Regions from separate parts of the Kitasatospora sp. Xyl93 genome, predicted to be linked through region 2. Evidence: riboswitches for the same ligand, from Rfam matches in the RefSeq annotation. Region 2 holds a riboswitch; the other holds the start of a gene.
What was found. A riboswitch is a leader RNA that binds a small molecule or an ion and turns the genes downstream of it on or off. The one in region 2 is predicted to bind S-adenosylmethionine.
Positions count from the first base shown of each region.

Region 1: another riboswitch for S-adenosylmethionine. It lies ahead of ACZ5GH_RS09530 (aminotransferase class V-fold PLP-dependent enzyme); the one in region 2 lies ahead of ACZ5GH_RS03920 (IclR family transcriptional regulator).

Region 1 is NZ_AP029185.1:2,218,207-2,225,280, reverse strand. It holds gene qcrC (cytochrome bc1 complex diheme cytochrome c subunit) at 1-38, opposite strand, end outside; gene ctaE (aa3-type cytochrome oxidase subunit III) at 226-846, opposite strand; gene ACZ5GH_RS09540 (response regulator) at 1,243-1,668, shown strand; gene trpD (anthranilate phosphoribosyltransferase) at 1,786-2,862, shown strand; SAM riboswitch class IV at 2,972-3,090, shown strand; gene ACZ5GH_RS09530 (aminotransferase class V-fold PLP-dependent enzyme) at 3,142-4,506, shown strand; gene ACZ5GH_RS09525 (Lrp/AsnC family transcriptional regulator) at 4,510-4,791, opposite strand; gene ACZ5GH_RS09520 (rhomboid family intramembrane serine protease) at 4,788-5,615, opposite strand; gene ACZ5GH_RS09515 (hypothetical protein) at 5,816-6,079, shown strand; gene ACZ5GH_RS09510 (NYN domain-containing protein) at 6,295-7,074, shown strand, end outside.
Region 2 is NZ_AP029185.1:918,809-925,882, reverse strand. It holds gene ACZ5GH_RS03935 (MerR family transcriptional regulator) at 1-556, opposite strand, end outside; gene ACZ5GH_RS03930 (HEAT repeat domain-containing protein) at 560-1,231, opposite strand; gene ACZ5GH_RS03925 (DUF7144 family membrane protein) at 1,458-1,886, shown strand; SAM riboswitch class I at 2,033-2,175, shown strand; gene ACZ5GH_RS03920 (IclR family transcriptional regulator) at 2,377-3,090, shown strand; gene ACZ5GH_RS03915 (threonine/serine exporter family protein) at 3,204-4,457, opposite strand; gene ACZ5GH_RS03910 (hypothetical protein) at 4,658-5,311, shown strand; gene ACZ5GH_RS03905 (DUF362 domain-containing protein) at 5,194-6,774, shown strand; gene ACZ5GH_RS03900 (NAD-dependent epimerase/dehydratase family protein) at 6,762-7,074, shown strand, end outside.

The sequences.
Region 1 (7,074 bases), 1.3 Mb from region 2:
GCCAATGGGTGGCGCCGTCGTGCGGAGAGCTTTTTCACGGAATAACCCCGGTGTCAGGATCTGGTCGACTGGTGGGTGCACCCGGCGGCCGGTCTGGCCGGCACGAGGCTGCCTGTCTAGGGCTGCGCGCGCGGTCGGTCGGTGGGAGCGTCGGCACCGGCAGAAGCGGCCCGTCGCCGGTGAGGGCGGGGGCCGCAGCCGGTGGCCAGCGACCTGATCAGCTGGTTACTTGATCAGGTAGATGGTCGCGAACAGGCCGATCCACACGACGTCGACGAAGTGCCAGTAGTACGACACGACGATCGCGGCGGTGGCCTGCTCGTGCGTGAAGCGCTTGGCTGCGTACGTCCGTCCCAGGACCAGCAGGAAGGCGATCAGACCACCCGTCACGTGCAGCCCGTGGAAGCCGGTGGTCAGGTAGAACACCGTGCCGTACGGGTCGGAGGACAGCGAGAGGCCGTCCTTCTTGACCAGCTCGGTGTACTCGAAGACCTGGCCGCCGATGAAGACCGCGCCCATGGCGAACGTGAGGATGAACCACGCCCGGAGCTTCTTCACGTCACCGCGCTCGGCAGCGAACACGCCGAGCTGGCAGGTGAGCGAGGAGAGCACCAGGATCGTGGTGTTGACCGAGGAGAAGGGCACGTTGAGGGCGTGGGCCTTCTCGGTCCAGAACTCCGGCCCCTTGACGGAGCGGAGCGTGAAGTACATCGCGAAGAGGGCCGCGAAGAACATCAACTCGGAACTGAGCCAGACGATCGTTCCGACGCTGACCATGTTCGGCCGGTTGACCGATCCGTGCGCGTGCCCGGTTTCTACTGCTGTTGCTGTCGCCACGACGGACATTATGTCGGTCCCTTATTCCGTCTTCACGTCGGGGGGTGTCCCTCGGAGTGTCCGGTGCGTGCGGTATGCCCGCTTGGGGGGCGACGGGGTGTCCGGACGGGGGCTGAGCAGCGGCGTGTCCCTTTTCTGACGGTTCCTCGGAGGGGCCCGCGACCCCGTTGCCCGGCGCGTCGTTGCCCGGTCGGAGTAGCCGTAGGAGGTAGGGGAGCGGGCGCCGGGTCGGCCGTACGGGTGGACTGGGCGGGGTCGGGTGACGGGCCGTCCTCCGGGCGAGTGAGCCCGGGGCGCGGCGGTTCGGGGAGGAACGTGCGCGAGGGGGGCTCGGCGGCGGGTGATCCGGAGTAGCATCCGGATCAGGCGAACGTGGTCCGGATCACACTTGAGGGAGCAGGGCCCATGGCGTACACGACCGATGAGACGCTCACCGTCCTCGTCTACAGCGACGACCGCAACACCCGTGAGCAGGTGCTGACGGCGCTCGGCCGCCGGCCCGCCGAGGATCTTCCGGAACTGTCCTACCTGGAGTGCGCGACCACCCCCGCGGTGCTCAAGGCGCTGGAGAAGGGGGGAGTGGACCTCTGCGTGCTGGACGGCGAGGCCGTCCCGGCCGGCGGGCTGGGCCTCGGGCGCCAGCTCAAGGACGAGATCTACGGCTGCCCGCCGGTGCTGGTGCTGATCGGCCGGCCGCAGGACTCCTGGCTCGCCGCCTGGAGCCGGGCGGACGCCGCCATCTCCCACCCGGTGGACCCGGTGGCGCTGGCCGAGGCGGCCGCCGTCCTGCTGCGGGCGAGGGTGGCGAAGCGGACTCCGGCCGTCCGCTGAAGTCCGCCCGGCAACTAGAAAAGACGGGGTTAGAAGCGACCGCTTCGCTCGATAGGCTGGCTCCATCCGTACGGACGTCCCCCCGGAGCGGGGAACCGACAACAGCTGGAGTCAGCCATGGTGAACGTGAACCCTGCGAACGGCGGTAGCGACCCCGCGCAGGTGGTCCGCACCTGGCCGGACATCCTGTCGGCGCTGCTGCAGGGGGAGGACCTCGACCGCTCGTCCACCGCGTGGGCGATGGACCGGATCATGAGCGGCGAGGCGTCCCCCGTCCAGGTGGCCGGGTTCATGGTCGCGCTGCGGGCCAAGGGCGAGTCGGTCGAGGAGATCGCCGGCCTGGTCGACGCGATGTACGAGCACGCCGAGCCGCTGGACATCCCCGGCCCGGCCGTGGACATCGTCGGCACCGGCGGGGACCGGGCGAAGACCGTCAACATCTCCACCATGTCGGCGATCGTCGCGGCGGCCGCCGGCGCCAAGGTGGTCAAGCACGGCAACCGGTCGGCCTCCTCGACCAGCGGCTCCTCGGACGTGCTGGAGAAGCTCGGCGTGGCGCTGGACCTCTCCTCCCGGCGGGTCGCCGAGGTGGCCGAGGAGGTCGGGCTCACCTTCTGCTTCGCGGCGAAGTTCCACCCCTCGATGCGGCACGCCGCCACCGCCCGGCGCGACCTCGGGGTGCCGACCGCCTTCAACATCCTCGGTCCGCTGACCAACCCGGCCAAGGTCACCGCGCACGCCATCGGCTGCTTCGACACCCGGCTGGCCGGGCTGATCGCCGGGGTGCTGGCCCGGCGGGGCGCGACGGCGCTGGTCTTCCGCGGCGACGACGGGCTGGACGAGCTGACCATCACCACCACCTCGCAGGTGTGGCTGGTGCGCGACGGGGTGGTCACCGAGACCACCTTCGACCCGCGGGACGTCGGCATCGAGCTGGTCGGCATCGAGGCGCTGCGCGGGGCGGACGCCTCGTACAACGCCGAGGTCGCGCGGCGGCTGCTGGCGGGGGAGCACGGGCCGGTGCGGGACGCCGTCCTGCTGAACACGGCGGCCGCGCTGGTCGCGCTGGACCTCGGCGACGCGCCGCTGGGCGAGCAGCTGGCGGCCGGCATGGAGCGGGCCGCGAAGGCGATCGACTCGGGCGCCGCGCAGGACCTGCTGCGGCGCTGGTCGGAGGCCACCAGCCGGATCTGAGACGGCAGTTGGGGAGCCCGGGCCGGGTACGCCGGCCCGGGCTCCGGTGCTGTCCGCATGCTGGATGCCCGTTTGACCGCCCGCTGGACGCGGCCTAGAGTCTTCGCCAGGTCATGAGTGACAGCGCCAAGCCCCAGCTTGCTGTCCGGCAACCCTCCGTCCGTGGCGGGGTGCCCTGGGTGAGGACCGGGTCGCCACGGCAGATCGTCCGTGCGACAAGCGCGGACACCCGACGACTGGCACTCCCGGGGTCCCTTACCCCCGAAGGAGTGCATCCCCATGTCCCTCGTCACCGAAGTCCTCTCCCCGCTCCCGGTCCTCGGCGCCGACGTCCAGGTCCCGCTCGCCGGCGGTGAGAAGGTCGGCTACGCGGCGCTCGACTACGCGGCCAGCTCGCCGGCGCTCCAGCGGGTGTGGGACGACGTCGCCGCCTACGCGCCGTACTACGGCAGCGTCCATCGCGGGGCCGGGTACCTCTCCCAGCTGTCCACCGACCTGTTCGAGCAGAGCCGCCGCACTGTCGGCGAGTTCCTCGACCTGCGCGAGGGCGACCAGGTGGTCTTCACCCGGGCCACCACCGACTCGCTCAACCTGCTGGCCGCCGCCGTCCCGGCCGGCACCCGGGTGTTCGCCTTCGAGACCGAGCACCACGCCTCGCTGCTGCCCTGGGCGCACGCCGGACTGGACGTCAGCTACCTGCGGGCGCCGCGCTCGCGGGCCGAGGCGGTGGCCGCGCTGGACGCCGCGCTCGCCGGGGCGCCCGAGGGCCCCAAGCTGCTCTGCGTCACCGGCGCCTCCAACGTCACCGGCGAGCTGTGGCCGGTCGCCGAGCTGACGGAGACCGCGCACCGGCACGGCGCCCGGGTGGTGCTGGACGCCGCCCAGCTGGCGCCGCACCACCGGGTCTCGGTGCGCGAGCTGGACGTCGACTGGGTCGCCTTCTCCGGCCACAAGATCTACGCGCCGTTCGGCGCCGGGGTGCTGGCCGGCCGGGCGGACTGGCTGGACGGGGCCGAGCCGTACCTGGCCGGCGGCGGGGCGACCCGGACGGTGGCCCGGGAGGCCGACGGCTCGGTGGCCGTGCAGTGGCACACCGGGCCCGCGCGGCACGAGGCCGGCTCGCCGAACGTCATCGGCGCCTACGCGATCGCCTCGGCCTGCCGGGCGCTGACCGAGGCCGGCTTCGACGCGCTGGAGGCCCGCGAGCAGCAGCTGATCACCCGCCTGACCGCCGGCCTCGCCGCGATCCCGCAGGTCAAGGTGCTCAACCTGTTCGGGGAGGGCTCGGCGCGGGTCGGCGTGCTGTCCTTCGTCGTCCGGGGCTGGAACAGCTCGCACTTCTCGGCCGCGCTGTCCGCCGAGTACGGCATCGGGGTGCGCGACGGCCTGTTCTGCGCCCACCCGCTGGTGCGCACGCTGCTCGGGGACGAGGACGTGGCCCCGTCCGAGTGCGGGGCGCCCGATCCCTCGCTGCCGGGCGAGCGCAGCCTGAACGCGATCCGGGTGAGCTTCGGCGCCGGGACGCCGGACGAGCACGTCGACCGCTTCCTCACCGCCGTCCGGGAACTGGTCACGGACGGCGCGGCCTGGAACTACCGCAACGAGGGCGGCCGCTGCGTCGCGGACACTCAGCGCGAGGGCTGAGCGCTACTCGTCCAGGCCGAGGGCGAAGGCGGCCTCCAGGTCGTGCTGGGAGTAGGTGCGGAAGGCGATCTGGGTCTCGGTGTGGGCGACACCCGGGACCTTGTTCAGCCGGCCCGGGATGACCTCGGCCAGGTCGTCGTGCCGGCGCACCCGCACCATCGCCACCAGGTTGTAGCCCCCGGTCACCGAGTAGACCTCGCTCACGCCGTCGATGGCGGCGATGGACTCGGCGATCTCCGGGATGCGGTCGACACTGGTCTTGATCAGGACGATGGCGGTGATCACAGTTCGGGCTCCTTTGTGAGGTGCCGCCAGCGTATCGGGCGTCCGCCGGGTCGTCGCGGGGGGTGGCGGACCACGGTGCAGGCGTAGAGGAACCCGGCGGAGAAGCCGATCACGTGGACCAGGTACGCCACCCCGGGCCCGGCCGAGTGCACCGACCACCACTGCAGGGCGAACCAGAGGCCGAGCACCAGCCAGGCCGGGAAGCGCAACGGCAGGAAGAGCAGCAGCGGGACGAGGGTGGTCACCCGGGCCCGGGGGTGGAGGCGCAGGTAGGCGCCGAGGGCGGCGGCGATCGCCCCGGAGGCCCCGATGAGCACCCGGGTGGAGTTCGGCGAGTGCGCCTCGGCGAGCGCGAAGCCGTACGTGGTCAGGCTGCCGGCGGCCAGGTAGAAGACGGCGTACCGGGCCCGGCCCAGCCGCCGTTCGACGGTGGGGCCGAAGACCTGGAGGAAGAGCAGGTTCCCCAGCAGGTGCAGCCAGCCGGCGTGCAGGAAGAGCCCGCTGAGGACTGACAGGGCCGGGTGCTTGCCCGGGGTCGGCGCGGCCGGGCAGCCGGGCACCGGGTCGGGGGCCTCGGCCAGCTGTCCGGCGGTCAGCGGCCGTCCGGCCAGCACCTCGGCCGGGATCGCGCCCCAGCGCTGCTCGTACCGCTGCTCGGCGCAGACCCGGGCCTGGCCGGTGCCGTACAGCGGGTTGAGGCCCGCGGCCGGGCCGAGCAGGAAGACCAGGGTGTTGAGCGCGATCAGGGCGTAGCTGACCACCGGGACCGTCGCCGCCGGGCGGCCGCCCCGGGCCGCGGTGGGGTCCGGGACCGCGAGCGCCATGCGGCCAAGCATCCCTCCGGGCGGCGCGGGTGACACGGCGGTTTACGGCAGGTGGACCAGCCCGGTGTTCGGGCGACCGGTGGTCGCGATGGTTGCCCCAGGCAATAGGCTTGGGGCGGGCATTCCCGCCTCCCGCCGCCGATGCCGGGGCTCCGGGGGGAGCGCCTAGCCCACGCAGGGACCACCCGAGAGGACCCCCGATGACCGTCCCCGCCCTGACCGCCGAGACGCGCTGGCGCTGCACCCTGTGCGGCAACCTCACCCGCTTCGACGTGACCCGCACCGCGCGGGTGACCGAGTTCCTGCACTTCGACCTGGCCGGCGAGTCCAAGGTCGAGGAGACCGAGGTGCTGAGCGAGACCGTCGAGTCGGTGCGCTGCCGCTGGTGCAACGCGGTGGACCAGGTCGAGCTGGTGGCCCGTCCGGGCGCCGAGGGGGCGCAGGCCCCCGCCGAGCAGGGCTGATCCCCGTCGCCGCGGCGGGCGGGTGCACGGCGCACCCGTCCGCGCCGCACGGGACAATACAGAACAAGACGCACGGCGCGTGACGACAGGGGGCGGCCGCGGCCGTGCCCCGCTGGACCAGGATCGGAGCCGAGGACGTGGTGGACGCAGCGAAGGAGCCCGGGGAAGCCCAGGGGCTTCCGCCCGCTGCGGCCGAGGCCCCGGCCGAGGCGGCCGTGGCGGCGAACGACTCCTCCGGGCCCGCGGCGGAGCACGCCGTCGAGCGGCTCGACCGGCCGCTGCCCGAGGGCGTGCGCCGACGCGTGGTCGGGCTCGCCTCGGACGCGCTCGGCGGGCTGCCGGCGGCCGAACTCCCGCAGAGCCTGCGTCAGTACGTCAAGTTCACCCCGGCGCGACGGGCCAAGTACGCGGCCACCGCGCTGGCGGCGGCGCTGGAGGCGGAGCCGGCCTTCCGGTTGCGGATAGCGGAGCGGCTGCGCCTGGGGCAGCCGGACCTGGTGAAGGCGCTGGAGTCGGGCAGCGTCCCGAGTGCCGCCGATCCGATGGACGTCGCGGCCGCAGCCTACCTGGTGCGTTCGGCGGGCTGGAGCCGGCTGGTGGCCGAGGCCGGCGAGGAGGCCGAGCGGGCCGGTGCCGAGGACGCGGCCGCGGAGGCGGCCCGGCTGGTGGAGAAGCTGCAGGCCGAGCTGGCCGAGGTGCGGGCCGCCGCGCGGGCGGACCTGGACCGGCAGCGGGCCGAGTCCGACGGCGTCCGCAAGGAGGCCGAGTCGCTGCGCAAGAGGGTGCGGTCGCTGGAGAGCGACACCCGCCGGGCGCAGGCCGAGACCCGTCGGGTGGCCGGCGAGCTGGAGGCCCTGCGGGCGCAGTCCGCGGCCGAGCGCGGGGCGGCCGAGACCGAGGCGCGCCGGCTGCGGCACCGGGTCTCCGAGCTGGAGAACGCGGCCGAGCAGGGCCGCCGGTCGGCCCGCGAGGGGCGCAGCGTCGAGGACATGCGG
Region 2 (7,074 bases):
CCCGCAGGCCCTCCGCGAGCAGGGCCGCGCCGTCCTCGCCGGCCTGCGCCAGCGCCCAGCGGAGGGCACCGGCGACGTGCGGGTCCGACTCGCCCAGGACGGCCTCGACCAGCGCCTCCGCCGGCACCGGGACGGCCTCGCCGACGGACAGGGCCGCGCGCTGGCGGGCCCCCGGGCTCTTCGACTCCAGGCCCTGGAGCAGCGCGACGACCCGGAGGGCCTCCTCCCAGCCGGCGGGTTCCGCGGCGTCGATCCGGCGCAGCCGGGTGAGCAGCTCCGTCTCCGCCGCGATGCGCTCGCGGGTCCGGCGGATCAGGTCGTCGACGAGCTCCGCGGGCGCGAAGCCGGGATCGTCGAGGGCCCGCCCGACGTCGCGCAGCGACAGGCCCAGCGACCGCAGGCTCTCGATGTGGAAGATCCGCCGGATGTCCTCGTCCGAGTACCGGCGGTAACCCGAGTCGGTGCGCTCCGTCGGCCGCACCAGTCCGAGCGATTCGTAGTGCCGGAGCATGCGGGCGCTGACCCCGGACCTCCGCGCGACGTCGCCGATCAACACTGCCTACCGTCCCTCCCGGCCGCCCCCGCCGAGGGCCACCGTGCGCTTCGCCTCCTCGATCGCCGACTCGAAGCCGGCGTCCGGGTCGTGCCACAGCCGTTCCGTGGCGAGCGCGTGGGCGCGCACCCGGGGGTCGCGGTCCGTCGCCGCGGTGGCCAGCACCGGCAGCACCACCTCCCCGAGCCCGATCAGCGCCCGGCTCAGGCTCAGCCGTGTCTCGTGTCCGCCGCGTCCGAGCTGAGCCGCCAAGCCTACGGCCAGCTCGCGTTCGCCACCCTCGGGCACCAGCACGACGGCGGCCCGCCAGGCGCTGCGGGCCACCTCCTCGTCGGCGTCGGCCAGCAGCGCCGGGGTGACCGCCGGCCAGGCCCGGCGGTCCCCGATCTTGGACAGCGTGTGCAGGGCCTGGCTCCGGGCCTGCGCGCGCTCCGAGCGGACCTCGCCGAGCAGCAGCGGGACGGTCACCGCCGCCTCGTACCGGGTGAGCGCCCAGGTGAGCATCTCCCGTACGAGGAACTCGGGTTCGACCGCGCACCGCTCGACGAGCCCGCCGACGAGCCCCGGCCGCGGGCTCGTGCCGACGGCCAGCGCCGCCCGCAGCCGCACCGACGGGTCGTCGTGCGCCAGCCCCCGGAGCGCCCGCACCGTGTCCGTGTCCTCTTCCGCCCTGGTCATCAGGACCACCTCCTGGGCCACAGTGAAGGGCTTGCCACCGTGACAAGGTCAAGCGGACCCGGGCACGCGGCCCACGGCGGCGGGATGGGGAGTCCGGTCTTACCGTGAATACGGGGCTCCGCCGACGCGGGTGCACGTCCCCGCGCTCCCGGAGCACCGCCGCCCGGCTGCCCTCCCCCCGTCTCCCCGTGTCCGCGAGGCGGCTGCCACCGAAGGAGCCCATGTCATGGCCAGTAGTGCTACCGGAGCCGGCCCCGTCGCCAGGGGCCCCGAGCGGTACCCCCACGCGAGCGGGTGGACCGTCTTCGCGGGGGTCATGCTGATCACGGCCGGCATGATGGCGGTCTTCCAGGGGGCCGCGGCCGTCCGCAAGGACGGTCTGCTGATCGTCACCCGCAGCTACGTGTACTCGATGAACACCGAGGGGTGGGGATGGATCCACCTCATCCTCGGCGTCGTCGTGGTGGTGGCCGGTGTGGCGGTCTTCAGCGGCGCCGTCTGGGCCCGCGTCGTCGGCGTCGTCGTCGCCGGGCTGGGCATGCTCGCCAACTTCCTCTGGCTGCCCTACTACCCCGTCTGGGCCATCGTCCTGATCGCGGTCGACGCCCTGGTCATCTGGGCGCTGTGCGTCGGACGGGTGGACAGGCCAGCCTGACCGGCAGCGCACTCCTCCGCCCGGTCCGCCCGCCCCCCTCGCCCGCCCGATCCGCCGCCTGCCGGACGCCCGTCGCCCGGCAGGCGGACGCACGTGTGGGCGGGGGGCTTGCCGAGCGCCCCGGGGAGTCTTGTATCGTTCCTGGCGAATCATCCAGAGGGGTGGAGGGACCGGCCCTACGAAGCCCCGGCAACTCCCCGTTCGACCCGGCGTCCGAAGTACGCGCCGTGCCGTCCGGGGTCAGTGCCAACTCCGGCCTGTCGCCACTGTGGCGCGGGAAAGATGAGGAGACACGGTGCTCTCTGTGCTGTCCTTCGCCCGGGCGCTTCCCGCCCCGGCCCTTTCGCGTACCCGTCTCGTGCCCGGCGCAGGCAATCGGCCGACTTCCCCGGCCCGTCCTCGCTGACCACCCCCCGGCTCCCCACCCGGAGCCACCGGTGAGCAGCGCCGACCCGCTGCTCCCGGGCCCTGAGACTGGAGTACCCCACCCATGGAGAACACGAGCGGCGTCGGCGTGCTCGACAAGGTCACCTCGATCCTCGGCATCCTGGAGGCCGGCCCCGTCACGCTGGGCGGCCTGGTCGCCGCCACCGGCATGGCGCGGCCCACCGCCCACCGCCTGGCCGTCGCGCTCGAACACCACCGCCTGGTCAGCCGGGACATGCAGGGCCGGTTCATGCTCGGCCCCCGGCTCGGCGAGCTCTCGGCGGCCGCCGGCGAGGACCGGCTGCTGGCCGCGGCCGGCTCGGTGCTCACCCACCTGCGGGACGTCACCGGCGAGAGCGCCCAGCTCTACCGCCGGCAGGGCGAGGTGCGGATCTGCGTGGCCGCCGCCGAGCGGCTCTCCGGCCTGCGCGACACCGTGCCGGTGGGCATCACGCTCCCCATGAAGGTCGGCTCCGCGGCCCAGATCCTGCTCGCCTGGGAGGAGCCCGAGCGCCTCCACCGCGGTCTGCAGGGCGCCCGCTTCACCGCCACGGCCCTGAGCGGCGTACGGCGGCGCGGCTGGGCCCAGTCCGTGGGCGAGCGCGAGCTCGGGGTGGCCTCGGTCTCCGCGCCCGTGCGCGGCCAGTCCAACCGGGTGGTGGCCGCGGTCTCGGTGTCCGGGCCGATCGAACGCCTCACCCGGCATCCCGGCGCCACCCTCTCCCAGGCCGTCGTCGAGGCGGCCCACCGCCTCACCGAGGCCCTGCGCCACCCCTGAGAAGAACTCCGGGCCCTGGGGCGCACCTCCGCGCGCCCCAGGGCCCGGTTCCCGGGTCGAGGCTCCGGCCCGGTCCCGGCGGGAGGGCTGAGGCCCGGTCCCGGCGGGACGGCTCAGGCTCGGGACAGCAGCCCGGCGCGGCAGGGACGGGGGATCCGGCTGATCACGGCGCCGATCAGCGTGCCGATCGACACTCCGAACACCGCCGAGACGGCCGCCAGGACCGACTGGGCGCCGTTGCCGACCTCGATCTGCGCGGTGTTCAACAGGCCGAAGGAGCCCGGCACCACGATCCAGAACGCCGGGAGGTAGAGCACCTGCCCGAGCGGCCCGCCCGGCAGCCAGTGCACCAGGGTGGCCGCGACCGCGGCGGCGACCGCCCCGGCCAGGCCACCGATCGCCGCGCCGTGCGCCGACCCCACCGCCACCTGGGCGGTGGCGCTGACCGCGATCACGGCGACGATCCACGGGATGGTCGAGGGCGGCGTGTGGACGTTGACCACCACGCCGGCCACCGCGATCGCCAGGCCCAGCGCGATGACCCACCAGCTGGGCTCGGCGACCTGGACGTTGGCCAGCGCGGTGGCCGGCATGCCGATCGCCGTCGCGGCCGCGGCCACCCCGGCGAGGAACAGCGCCAGCTGGACCGCGCCGGACACCAGCCGGGCGGTGCCCGCGCTGGCCGCGCCCGCGGCGATCTCGGACAGCCCGGTGACCAGCAGCCCGCCCGGCAGCAGGATCGCCAGGGTGGCCACGATGGTCCGCAGCGGGCCGTCCAGCAGCGACGCCCGCGCGAGCCCCAGGACCAGCAGGGCGACCAGGAACCCGGCCGTGACGGGCAGCAGCGGCCGCAGGTACGGGAACCGCCGGGCGAGCACGGTCAGCCCCACCACGATCAGCGAGCCGAGCCCGGCCGCCAGGACGTTCGCCGCCACCGGCTGGAGGAAGAGGCAGACCCCCACGCCGACCGGCAGCGCCCCGAGGTCCGCCACCCACGCGGGCCAGCGGGCCGGCGCCCGCCGGATCCGGTCCAGCTCGGCGAGCGCCCGGGGCCCGTCGAGCTCGCCCGCCCGCAGCCGGTGCACCAGGTGGAGGACGTCGGCCGTCTGCTCGAACCGCAGCGCACCGCCGACCGGCTGGAACCTGGTGGCCCCGTCCGGGCCGAGCGAGACGAACAGCCCGTTGGTCAGCGCGGCGACCCGCGCCTCCGGAGCCCCCGACGCCCGTGCCAGCCCACGGAGTTCCTCCTCGACGTCGTGGACGGGCAGGCCACCGCCGAGCAGGGCCTCGCCCAGGTCGAGGAGCAGACGGTGGAGCGGCTCGGGCGGGGCGTCGAGGACCCGGGCCGACGGAGACTTGCTAGACATGGCGGATATCGTCCCACCCTGCCCGGTTCGGACCGACTCTGCCCCGGTCTGTTCGGTCATGGACCGGTCGAGCGCGTGTCCCACCCGGCCTCCCGGCTCCGGGCAGTAGCATCGCCTGGACCTGTTTCGGGATGCCTTCCGGTGAATCCGTGACGGTTCGACCGCACGCGGGAAGACCGTCCTCCGGCGTTGGGGGAGATGTGACCGTCGTCGCCGCCGTGGCCCGCTCCACCCGGGTCCGACCGCTCTCCGCCGCCGACCTGCTCGCCGAGGCGGTCGCCCGGGCCGGTCTCTGGGAACGGCTCGCCGAGCGGGCGCACGGCGAGCCGGGGACGCTCGCGGTGCTGCTGGCACCGGGCGCCTCCGGGTACGGCGATCCGGCGACCGCCGTCGACGCCGCCCTGGTGGAGCACCTGATCGACCTGCTGCACGACCGCGGCTACCGGGACGTCGCCGTCGGCGCCGCCCGCTGCGGCCCGGACACCTGGCTGGCCGGCCCCGGGCTCCCCGAAGCCTGCCGTCGGCTCGGCTACACGGGGCGCACCCCGCAGGGCAACGCCTACCGCGTCGTGGACCTGGCGGAGGACGTCGAACCGGCCGGGTTCCCCGACTCCTCGGTGCTGCACGGCAGCGGGATGGCGCGCGGCTGGCTGGAGGCGGGCTTCCGGATCAACATCGCGAAGAACAGCACCCATCGGAGTTCGGCTACGCGCTGTGCCTGGCCAACCTGTTCGGCGTGCTCCCGCAGGACGACAAGCACCACCACTACCGCGCCCGGCGCGACGGTGCCGAGGTCGTCGTGGACCTGCTGCGCACCCACCCACCGGACTTCCACCTCGTCGACGCCGTGGTGAGCAGCCACGGCTGCGCCGGATCGCAGGTCGGCAGACCGCTGCGGACGGGGACGGTGATCGCCGCGGCGGACGGCGTGCTGGCGGACCTGGTCGGCGCGCTGCTCATGGGCGTCGACCCCGCCTCGTCGCCGCTCTACGCGCGGGTGCTCGACGACTGCGGCCTGCCGGACGACTACCGGATCGACGGCGACCTCACGCCCTACCAGGGCTGGCGCAACCCGCCGAGGCCGCTCGTCGAGGCGGTGCGCCGGCTCGCCCCCGACGGGTGGGCCCACCGGCTGTTCAGCGTCGCCGCCTGGCACGTCGCCCCGGGCACGGCGCAGGTCACCGACCCGGCGCTCGCCCGGCTCTCCCGGATCCTCACCTCGCTGATCCGCGCCGCGGACACCAACCCGGCCGCCGCCACCCTCTGCGCGGTGCTCGGCGCGACCGCCTCGGCCTCCTCCACTGTCCGCGCCTGGCGGGCGGGGAACGCCAAGGACGGCCTCCGCCACCGGGACGTCTCCCTCGCGGTCGACCCGGACGCCTACACCCTCGCGGACTTCGACCGGATCACCGACCTGCTGCGCCCGCTGGAGACGGTGATCGACGCGCTGCCCGCCGACGCCTGGCAGATGCGCCGGCGGCACGTCGGGCACTCGATCCTGTTCGGCTGCGAACGCACCGTCAACGCGCCGTACCGGGAATTCGTCCGGCGGGTCGACGTCAGCCGGTCCATCAGCTACATGACCGACTACCTCGGCGGACGGGTCCACGTGGTGTCCCGCGACGCCCGGGGCCGCCCCACCCGCCAGATCGAACGCAACCTGTACCTGGCGCAGCCGAACTACCTGACGTACTACGGCGGCCCGCCCATCGACGTCTGCAAGCTGGAGTCGGTGGACTACGCGGAACAGCGGCAGCGGATCTCCTGGCGGACGGTCCGAAGCCCGAACGGGTCCGCCGACTACGACGACGGATCGGTCACCTTCCTCCCGGCGGACGGCGGCGCCCGCACCCGGATCGTCATCCGGGTCCGCCAGCGGTTCACCCTGCCGCTGACCTGGCAGGTGATCCGCCCCGACACCCGGCCCAAGCTCAGGGACCCGCTGGTGCAGGACTCCTACCAGCGCTTCTTCACCCGCACCCTCGACAACTTCGAGGCGCAGTACGAGGGCCGCCCCTACCGGATCGGCCGCCCCTGGGAGGAACTCGACGACCTGGAGGCGGCCGAACTGCCCACCCAGCGGCTGACCGAGGCCGCCCTGATGCTGCGGACCGTCGCCGCCCAGGCCCTGACCGTGCCGCCACCGCCGGGACGGCTGGGGCCGGACGGCTTCTGGCACGTCACGCCCGGCGACCTCCCGAGCCGCACCCCGCTGCTGGCGGAGTTCCGCGAGTCGCTGCGCCCGGCGGTGGCCGGCTTCTGGCAGGGGCTGCGCGAGGCGGCGGCCCGGGACCGGCGCTCCCGGTGGACGCCGTGAGGGCGTGCGTCACCGGGGCCAGCGGGCTCGTCGGCTCCCAGGTGGTGCGCGCGCTGCGCGCCGCCGGCCACGAGGTGCGGGCGCTGGTGCGCCGCAGCAGCGACCTGCGACAGCTGCACGGCCTGGACGTGCCCCTGGTCAACGCGGACCTGCGCGACCCGCTCAGCCTGCGGCCCGGGTTCGAGGGCTGCGACACGGTGTTCCACTGCGCCGCCGTCTTCGCCTACTGGGACGCCAGCAGGGAGGAGCTCACCAAGGCCAACGTCGAGGGCACCTGCGAGGTGCTGCGGGCGGCGGCGC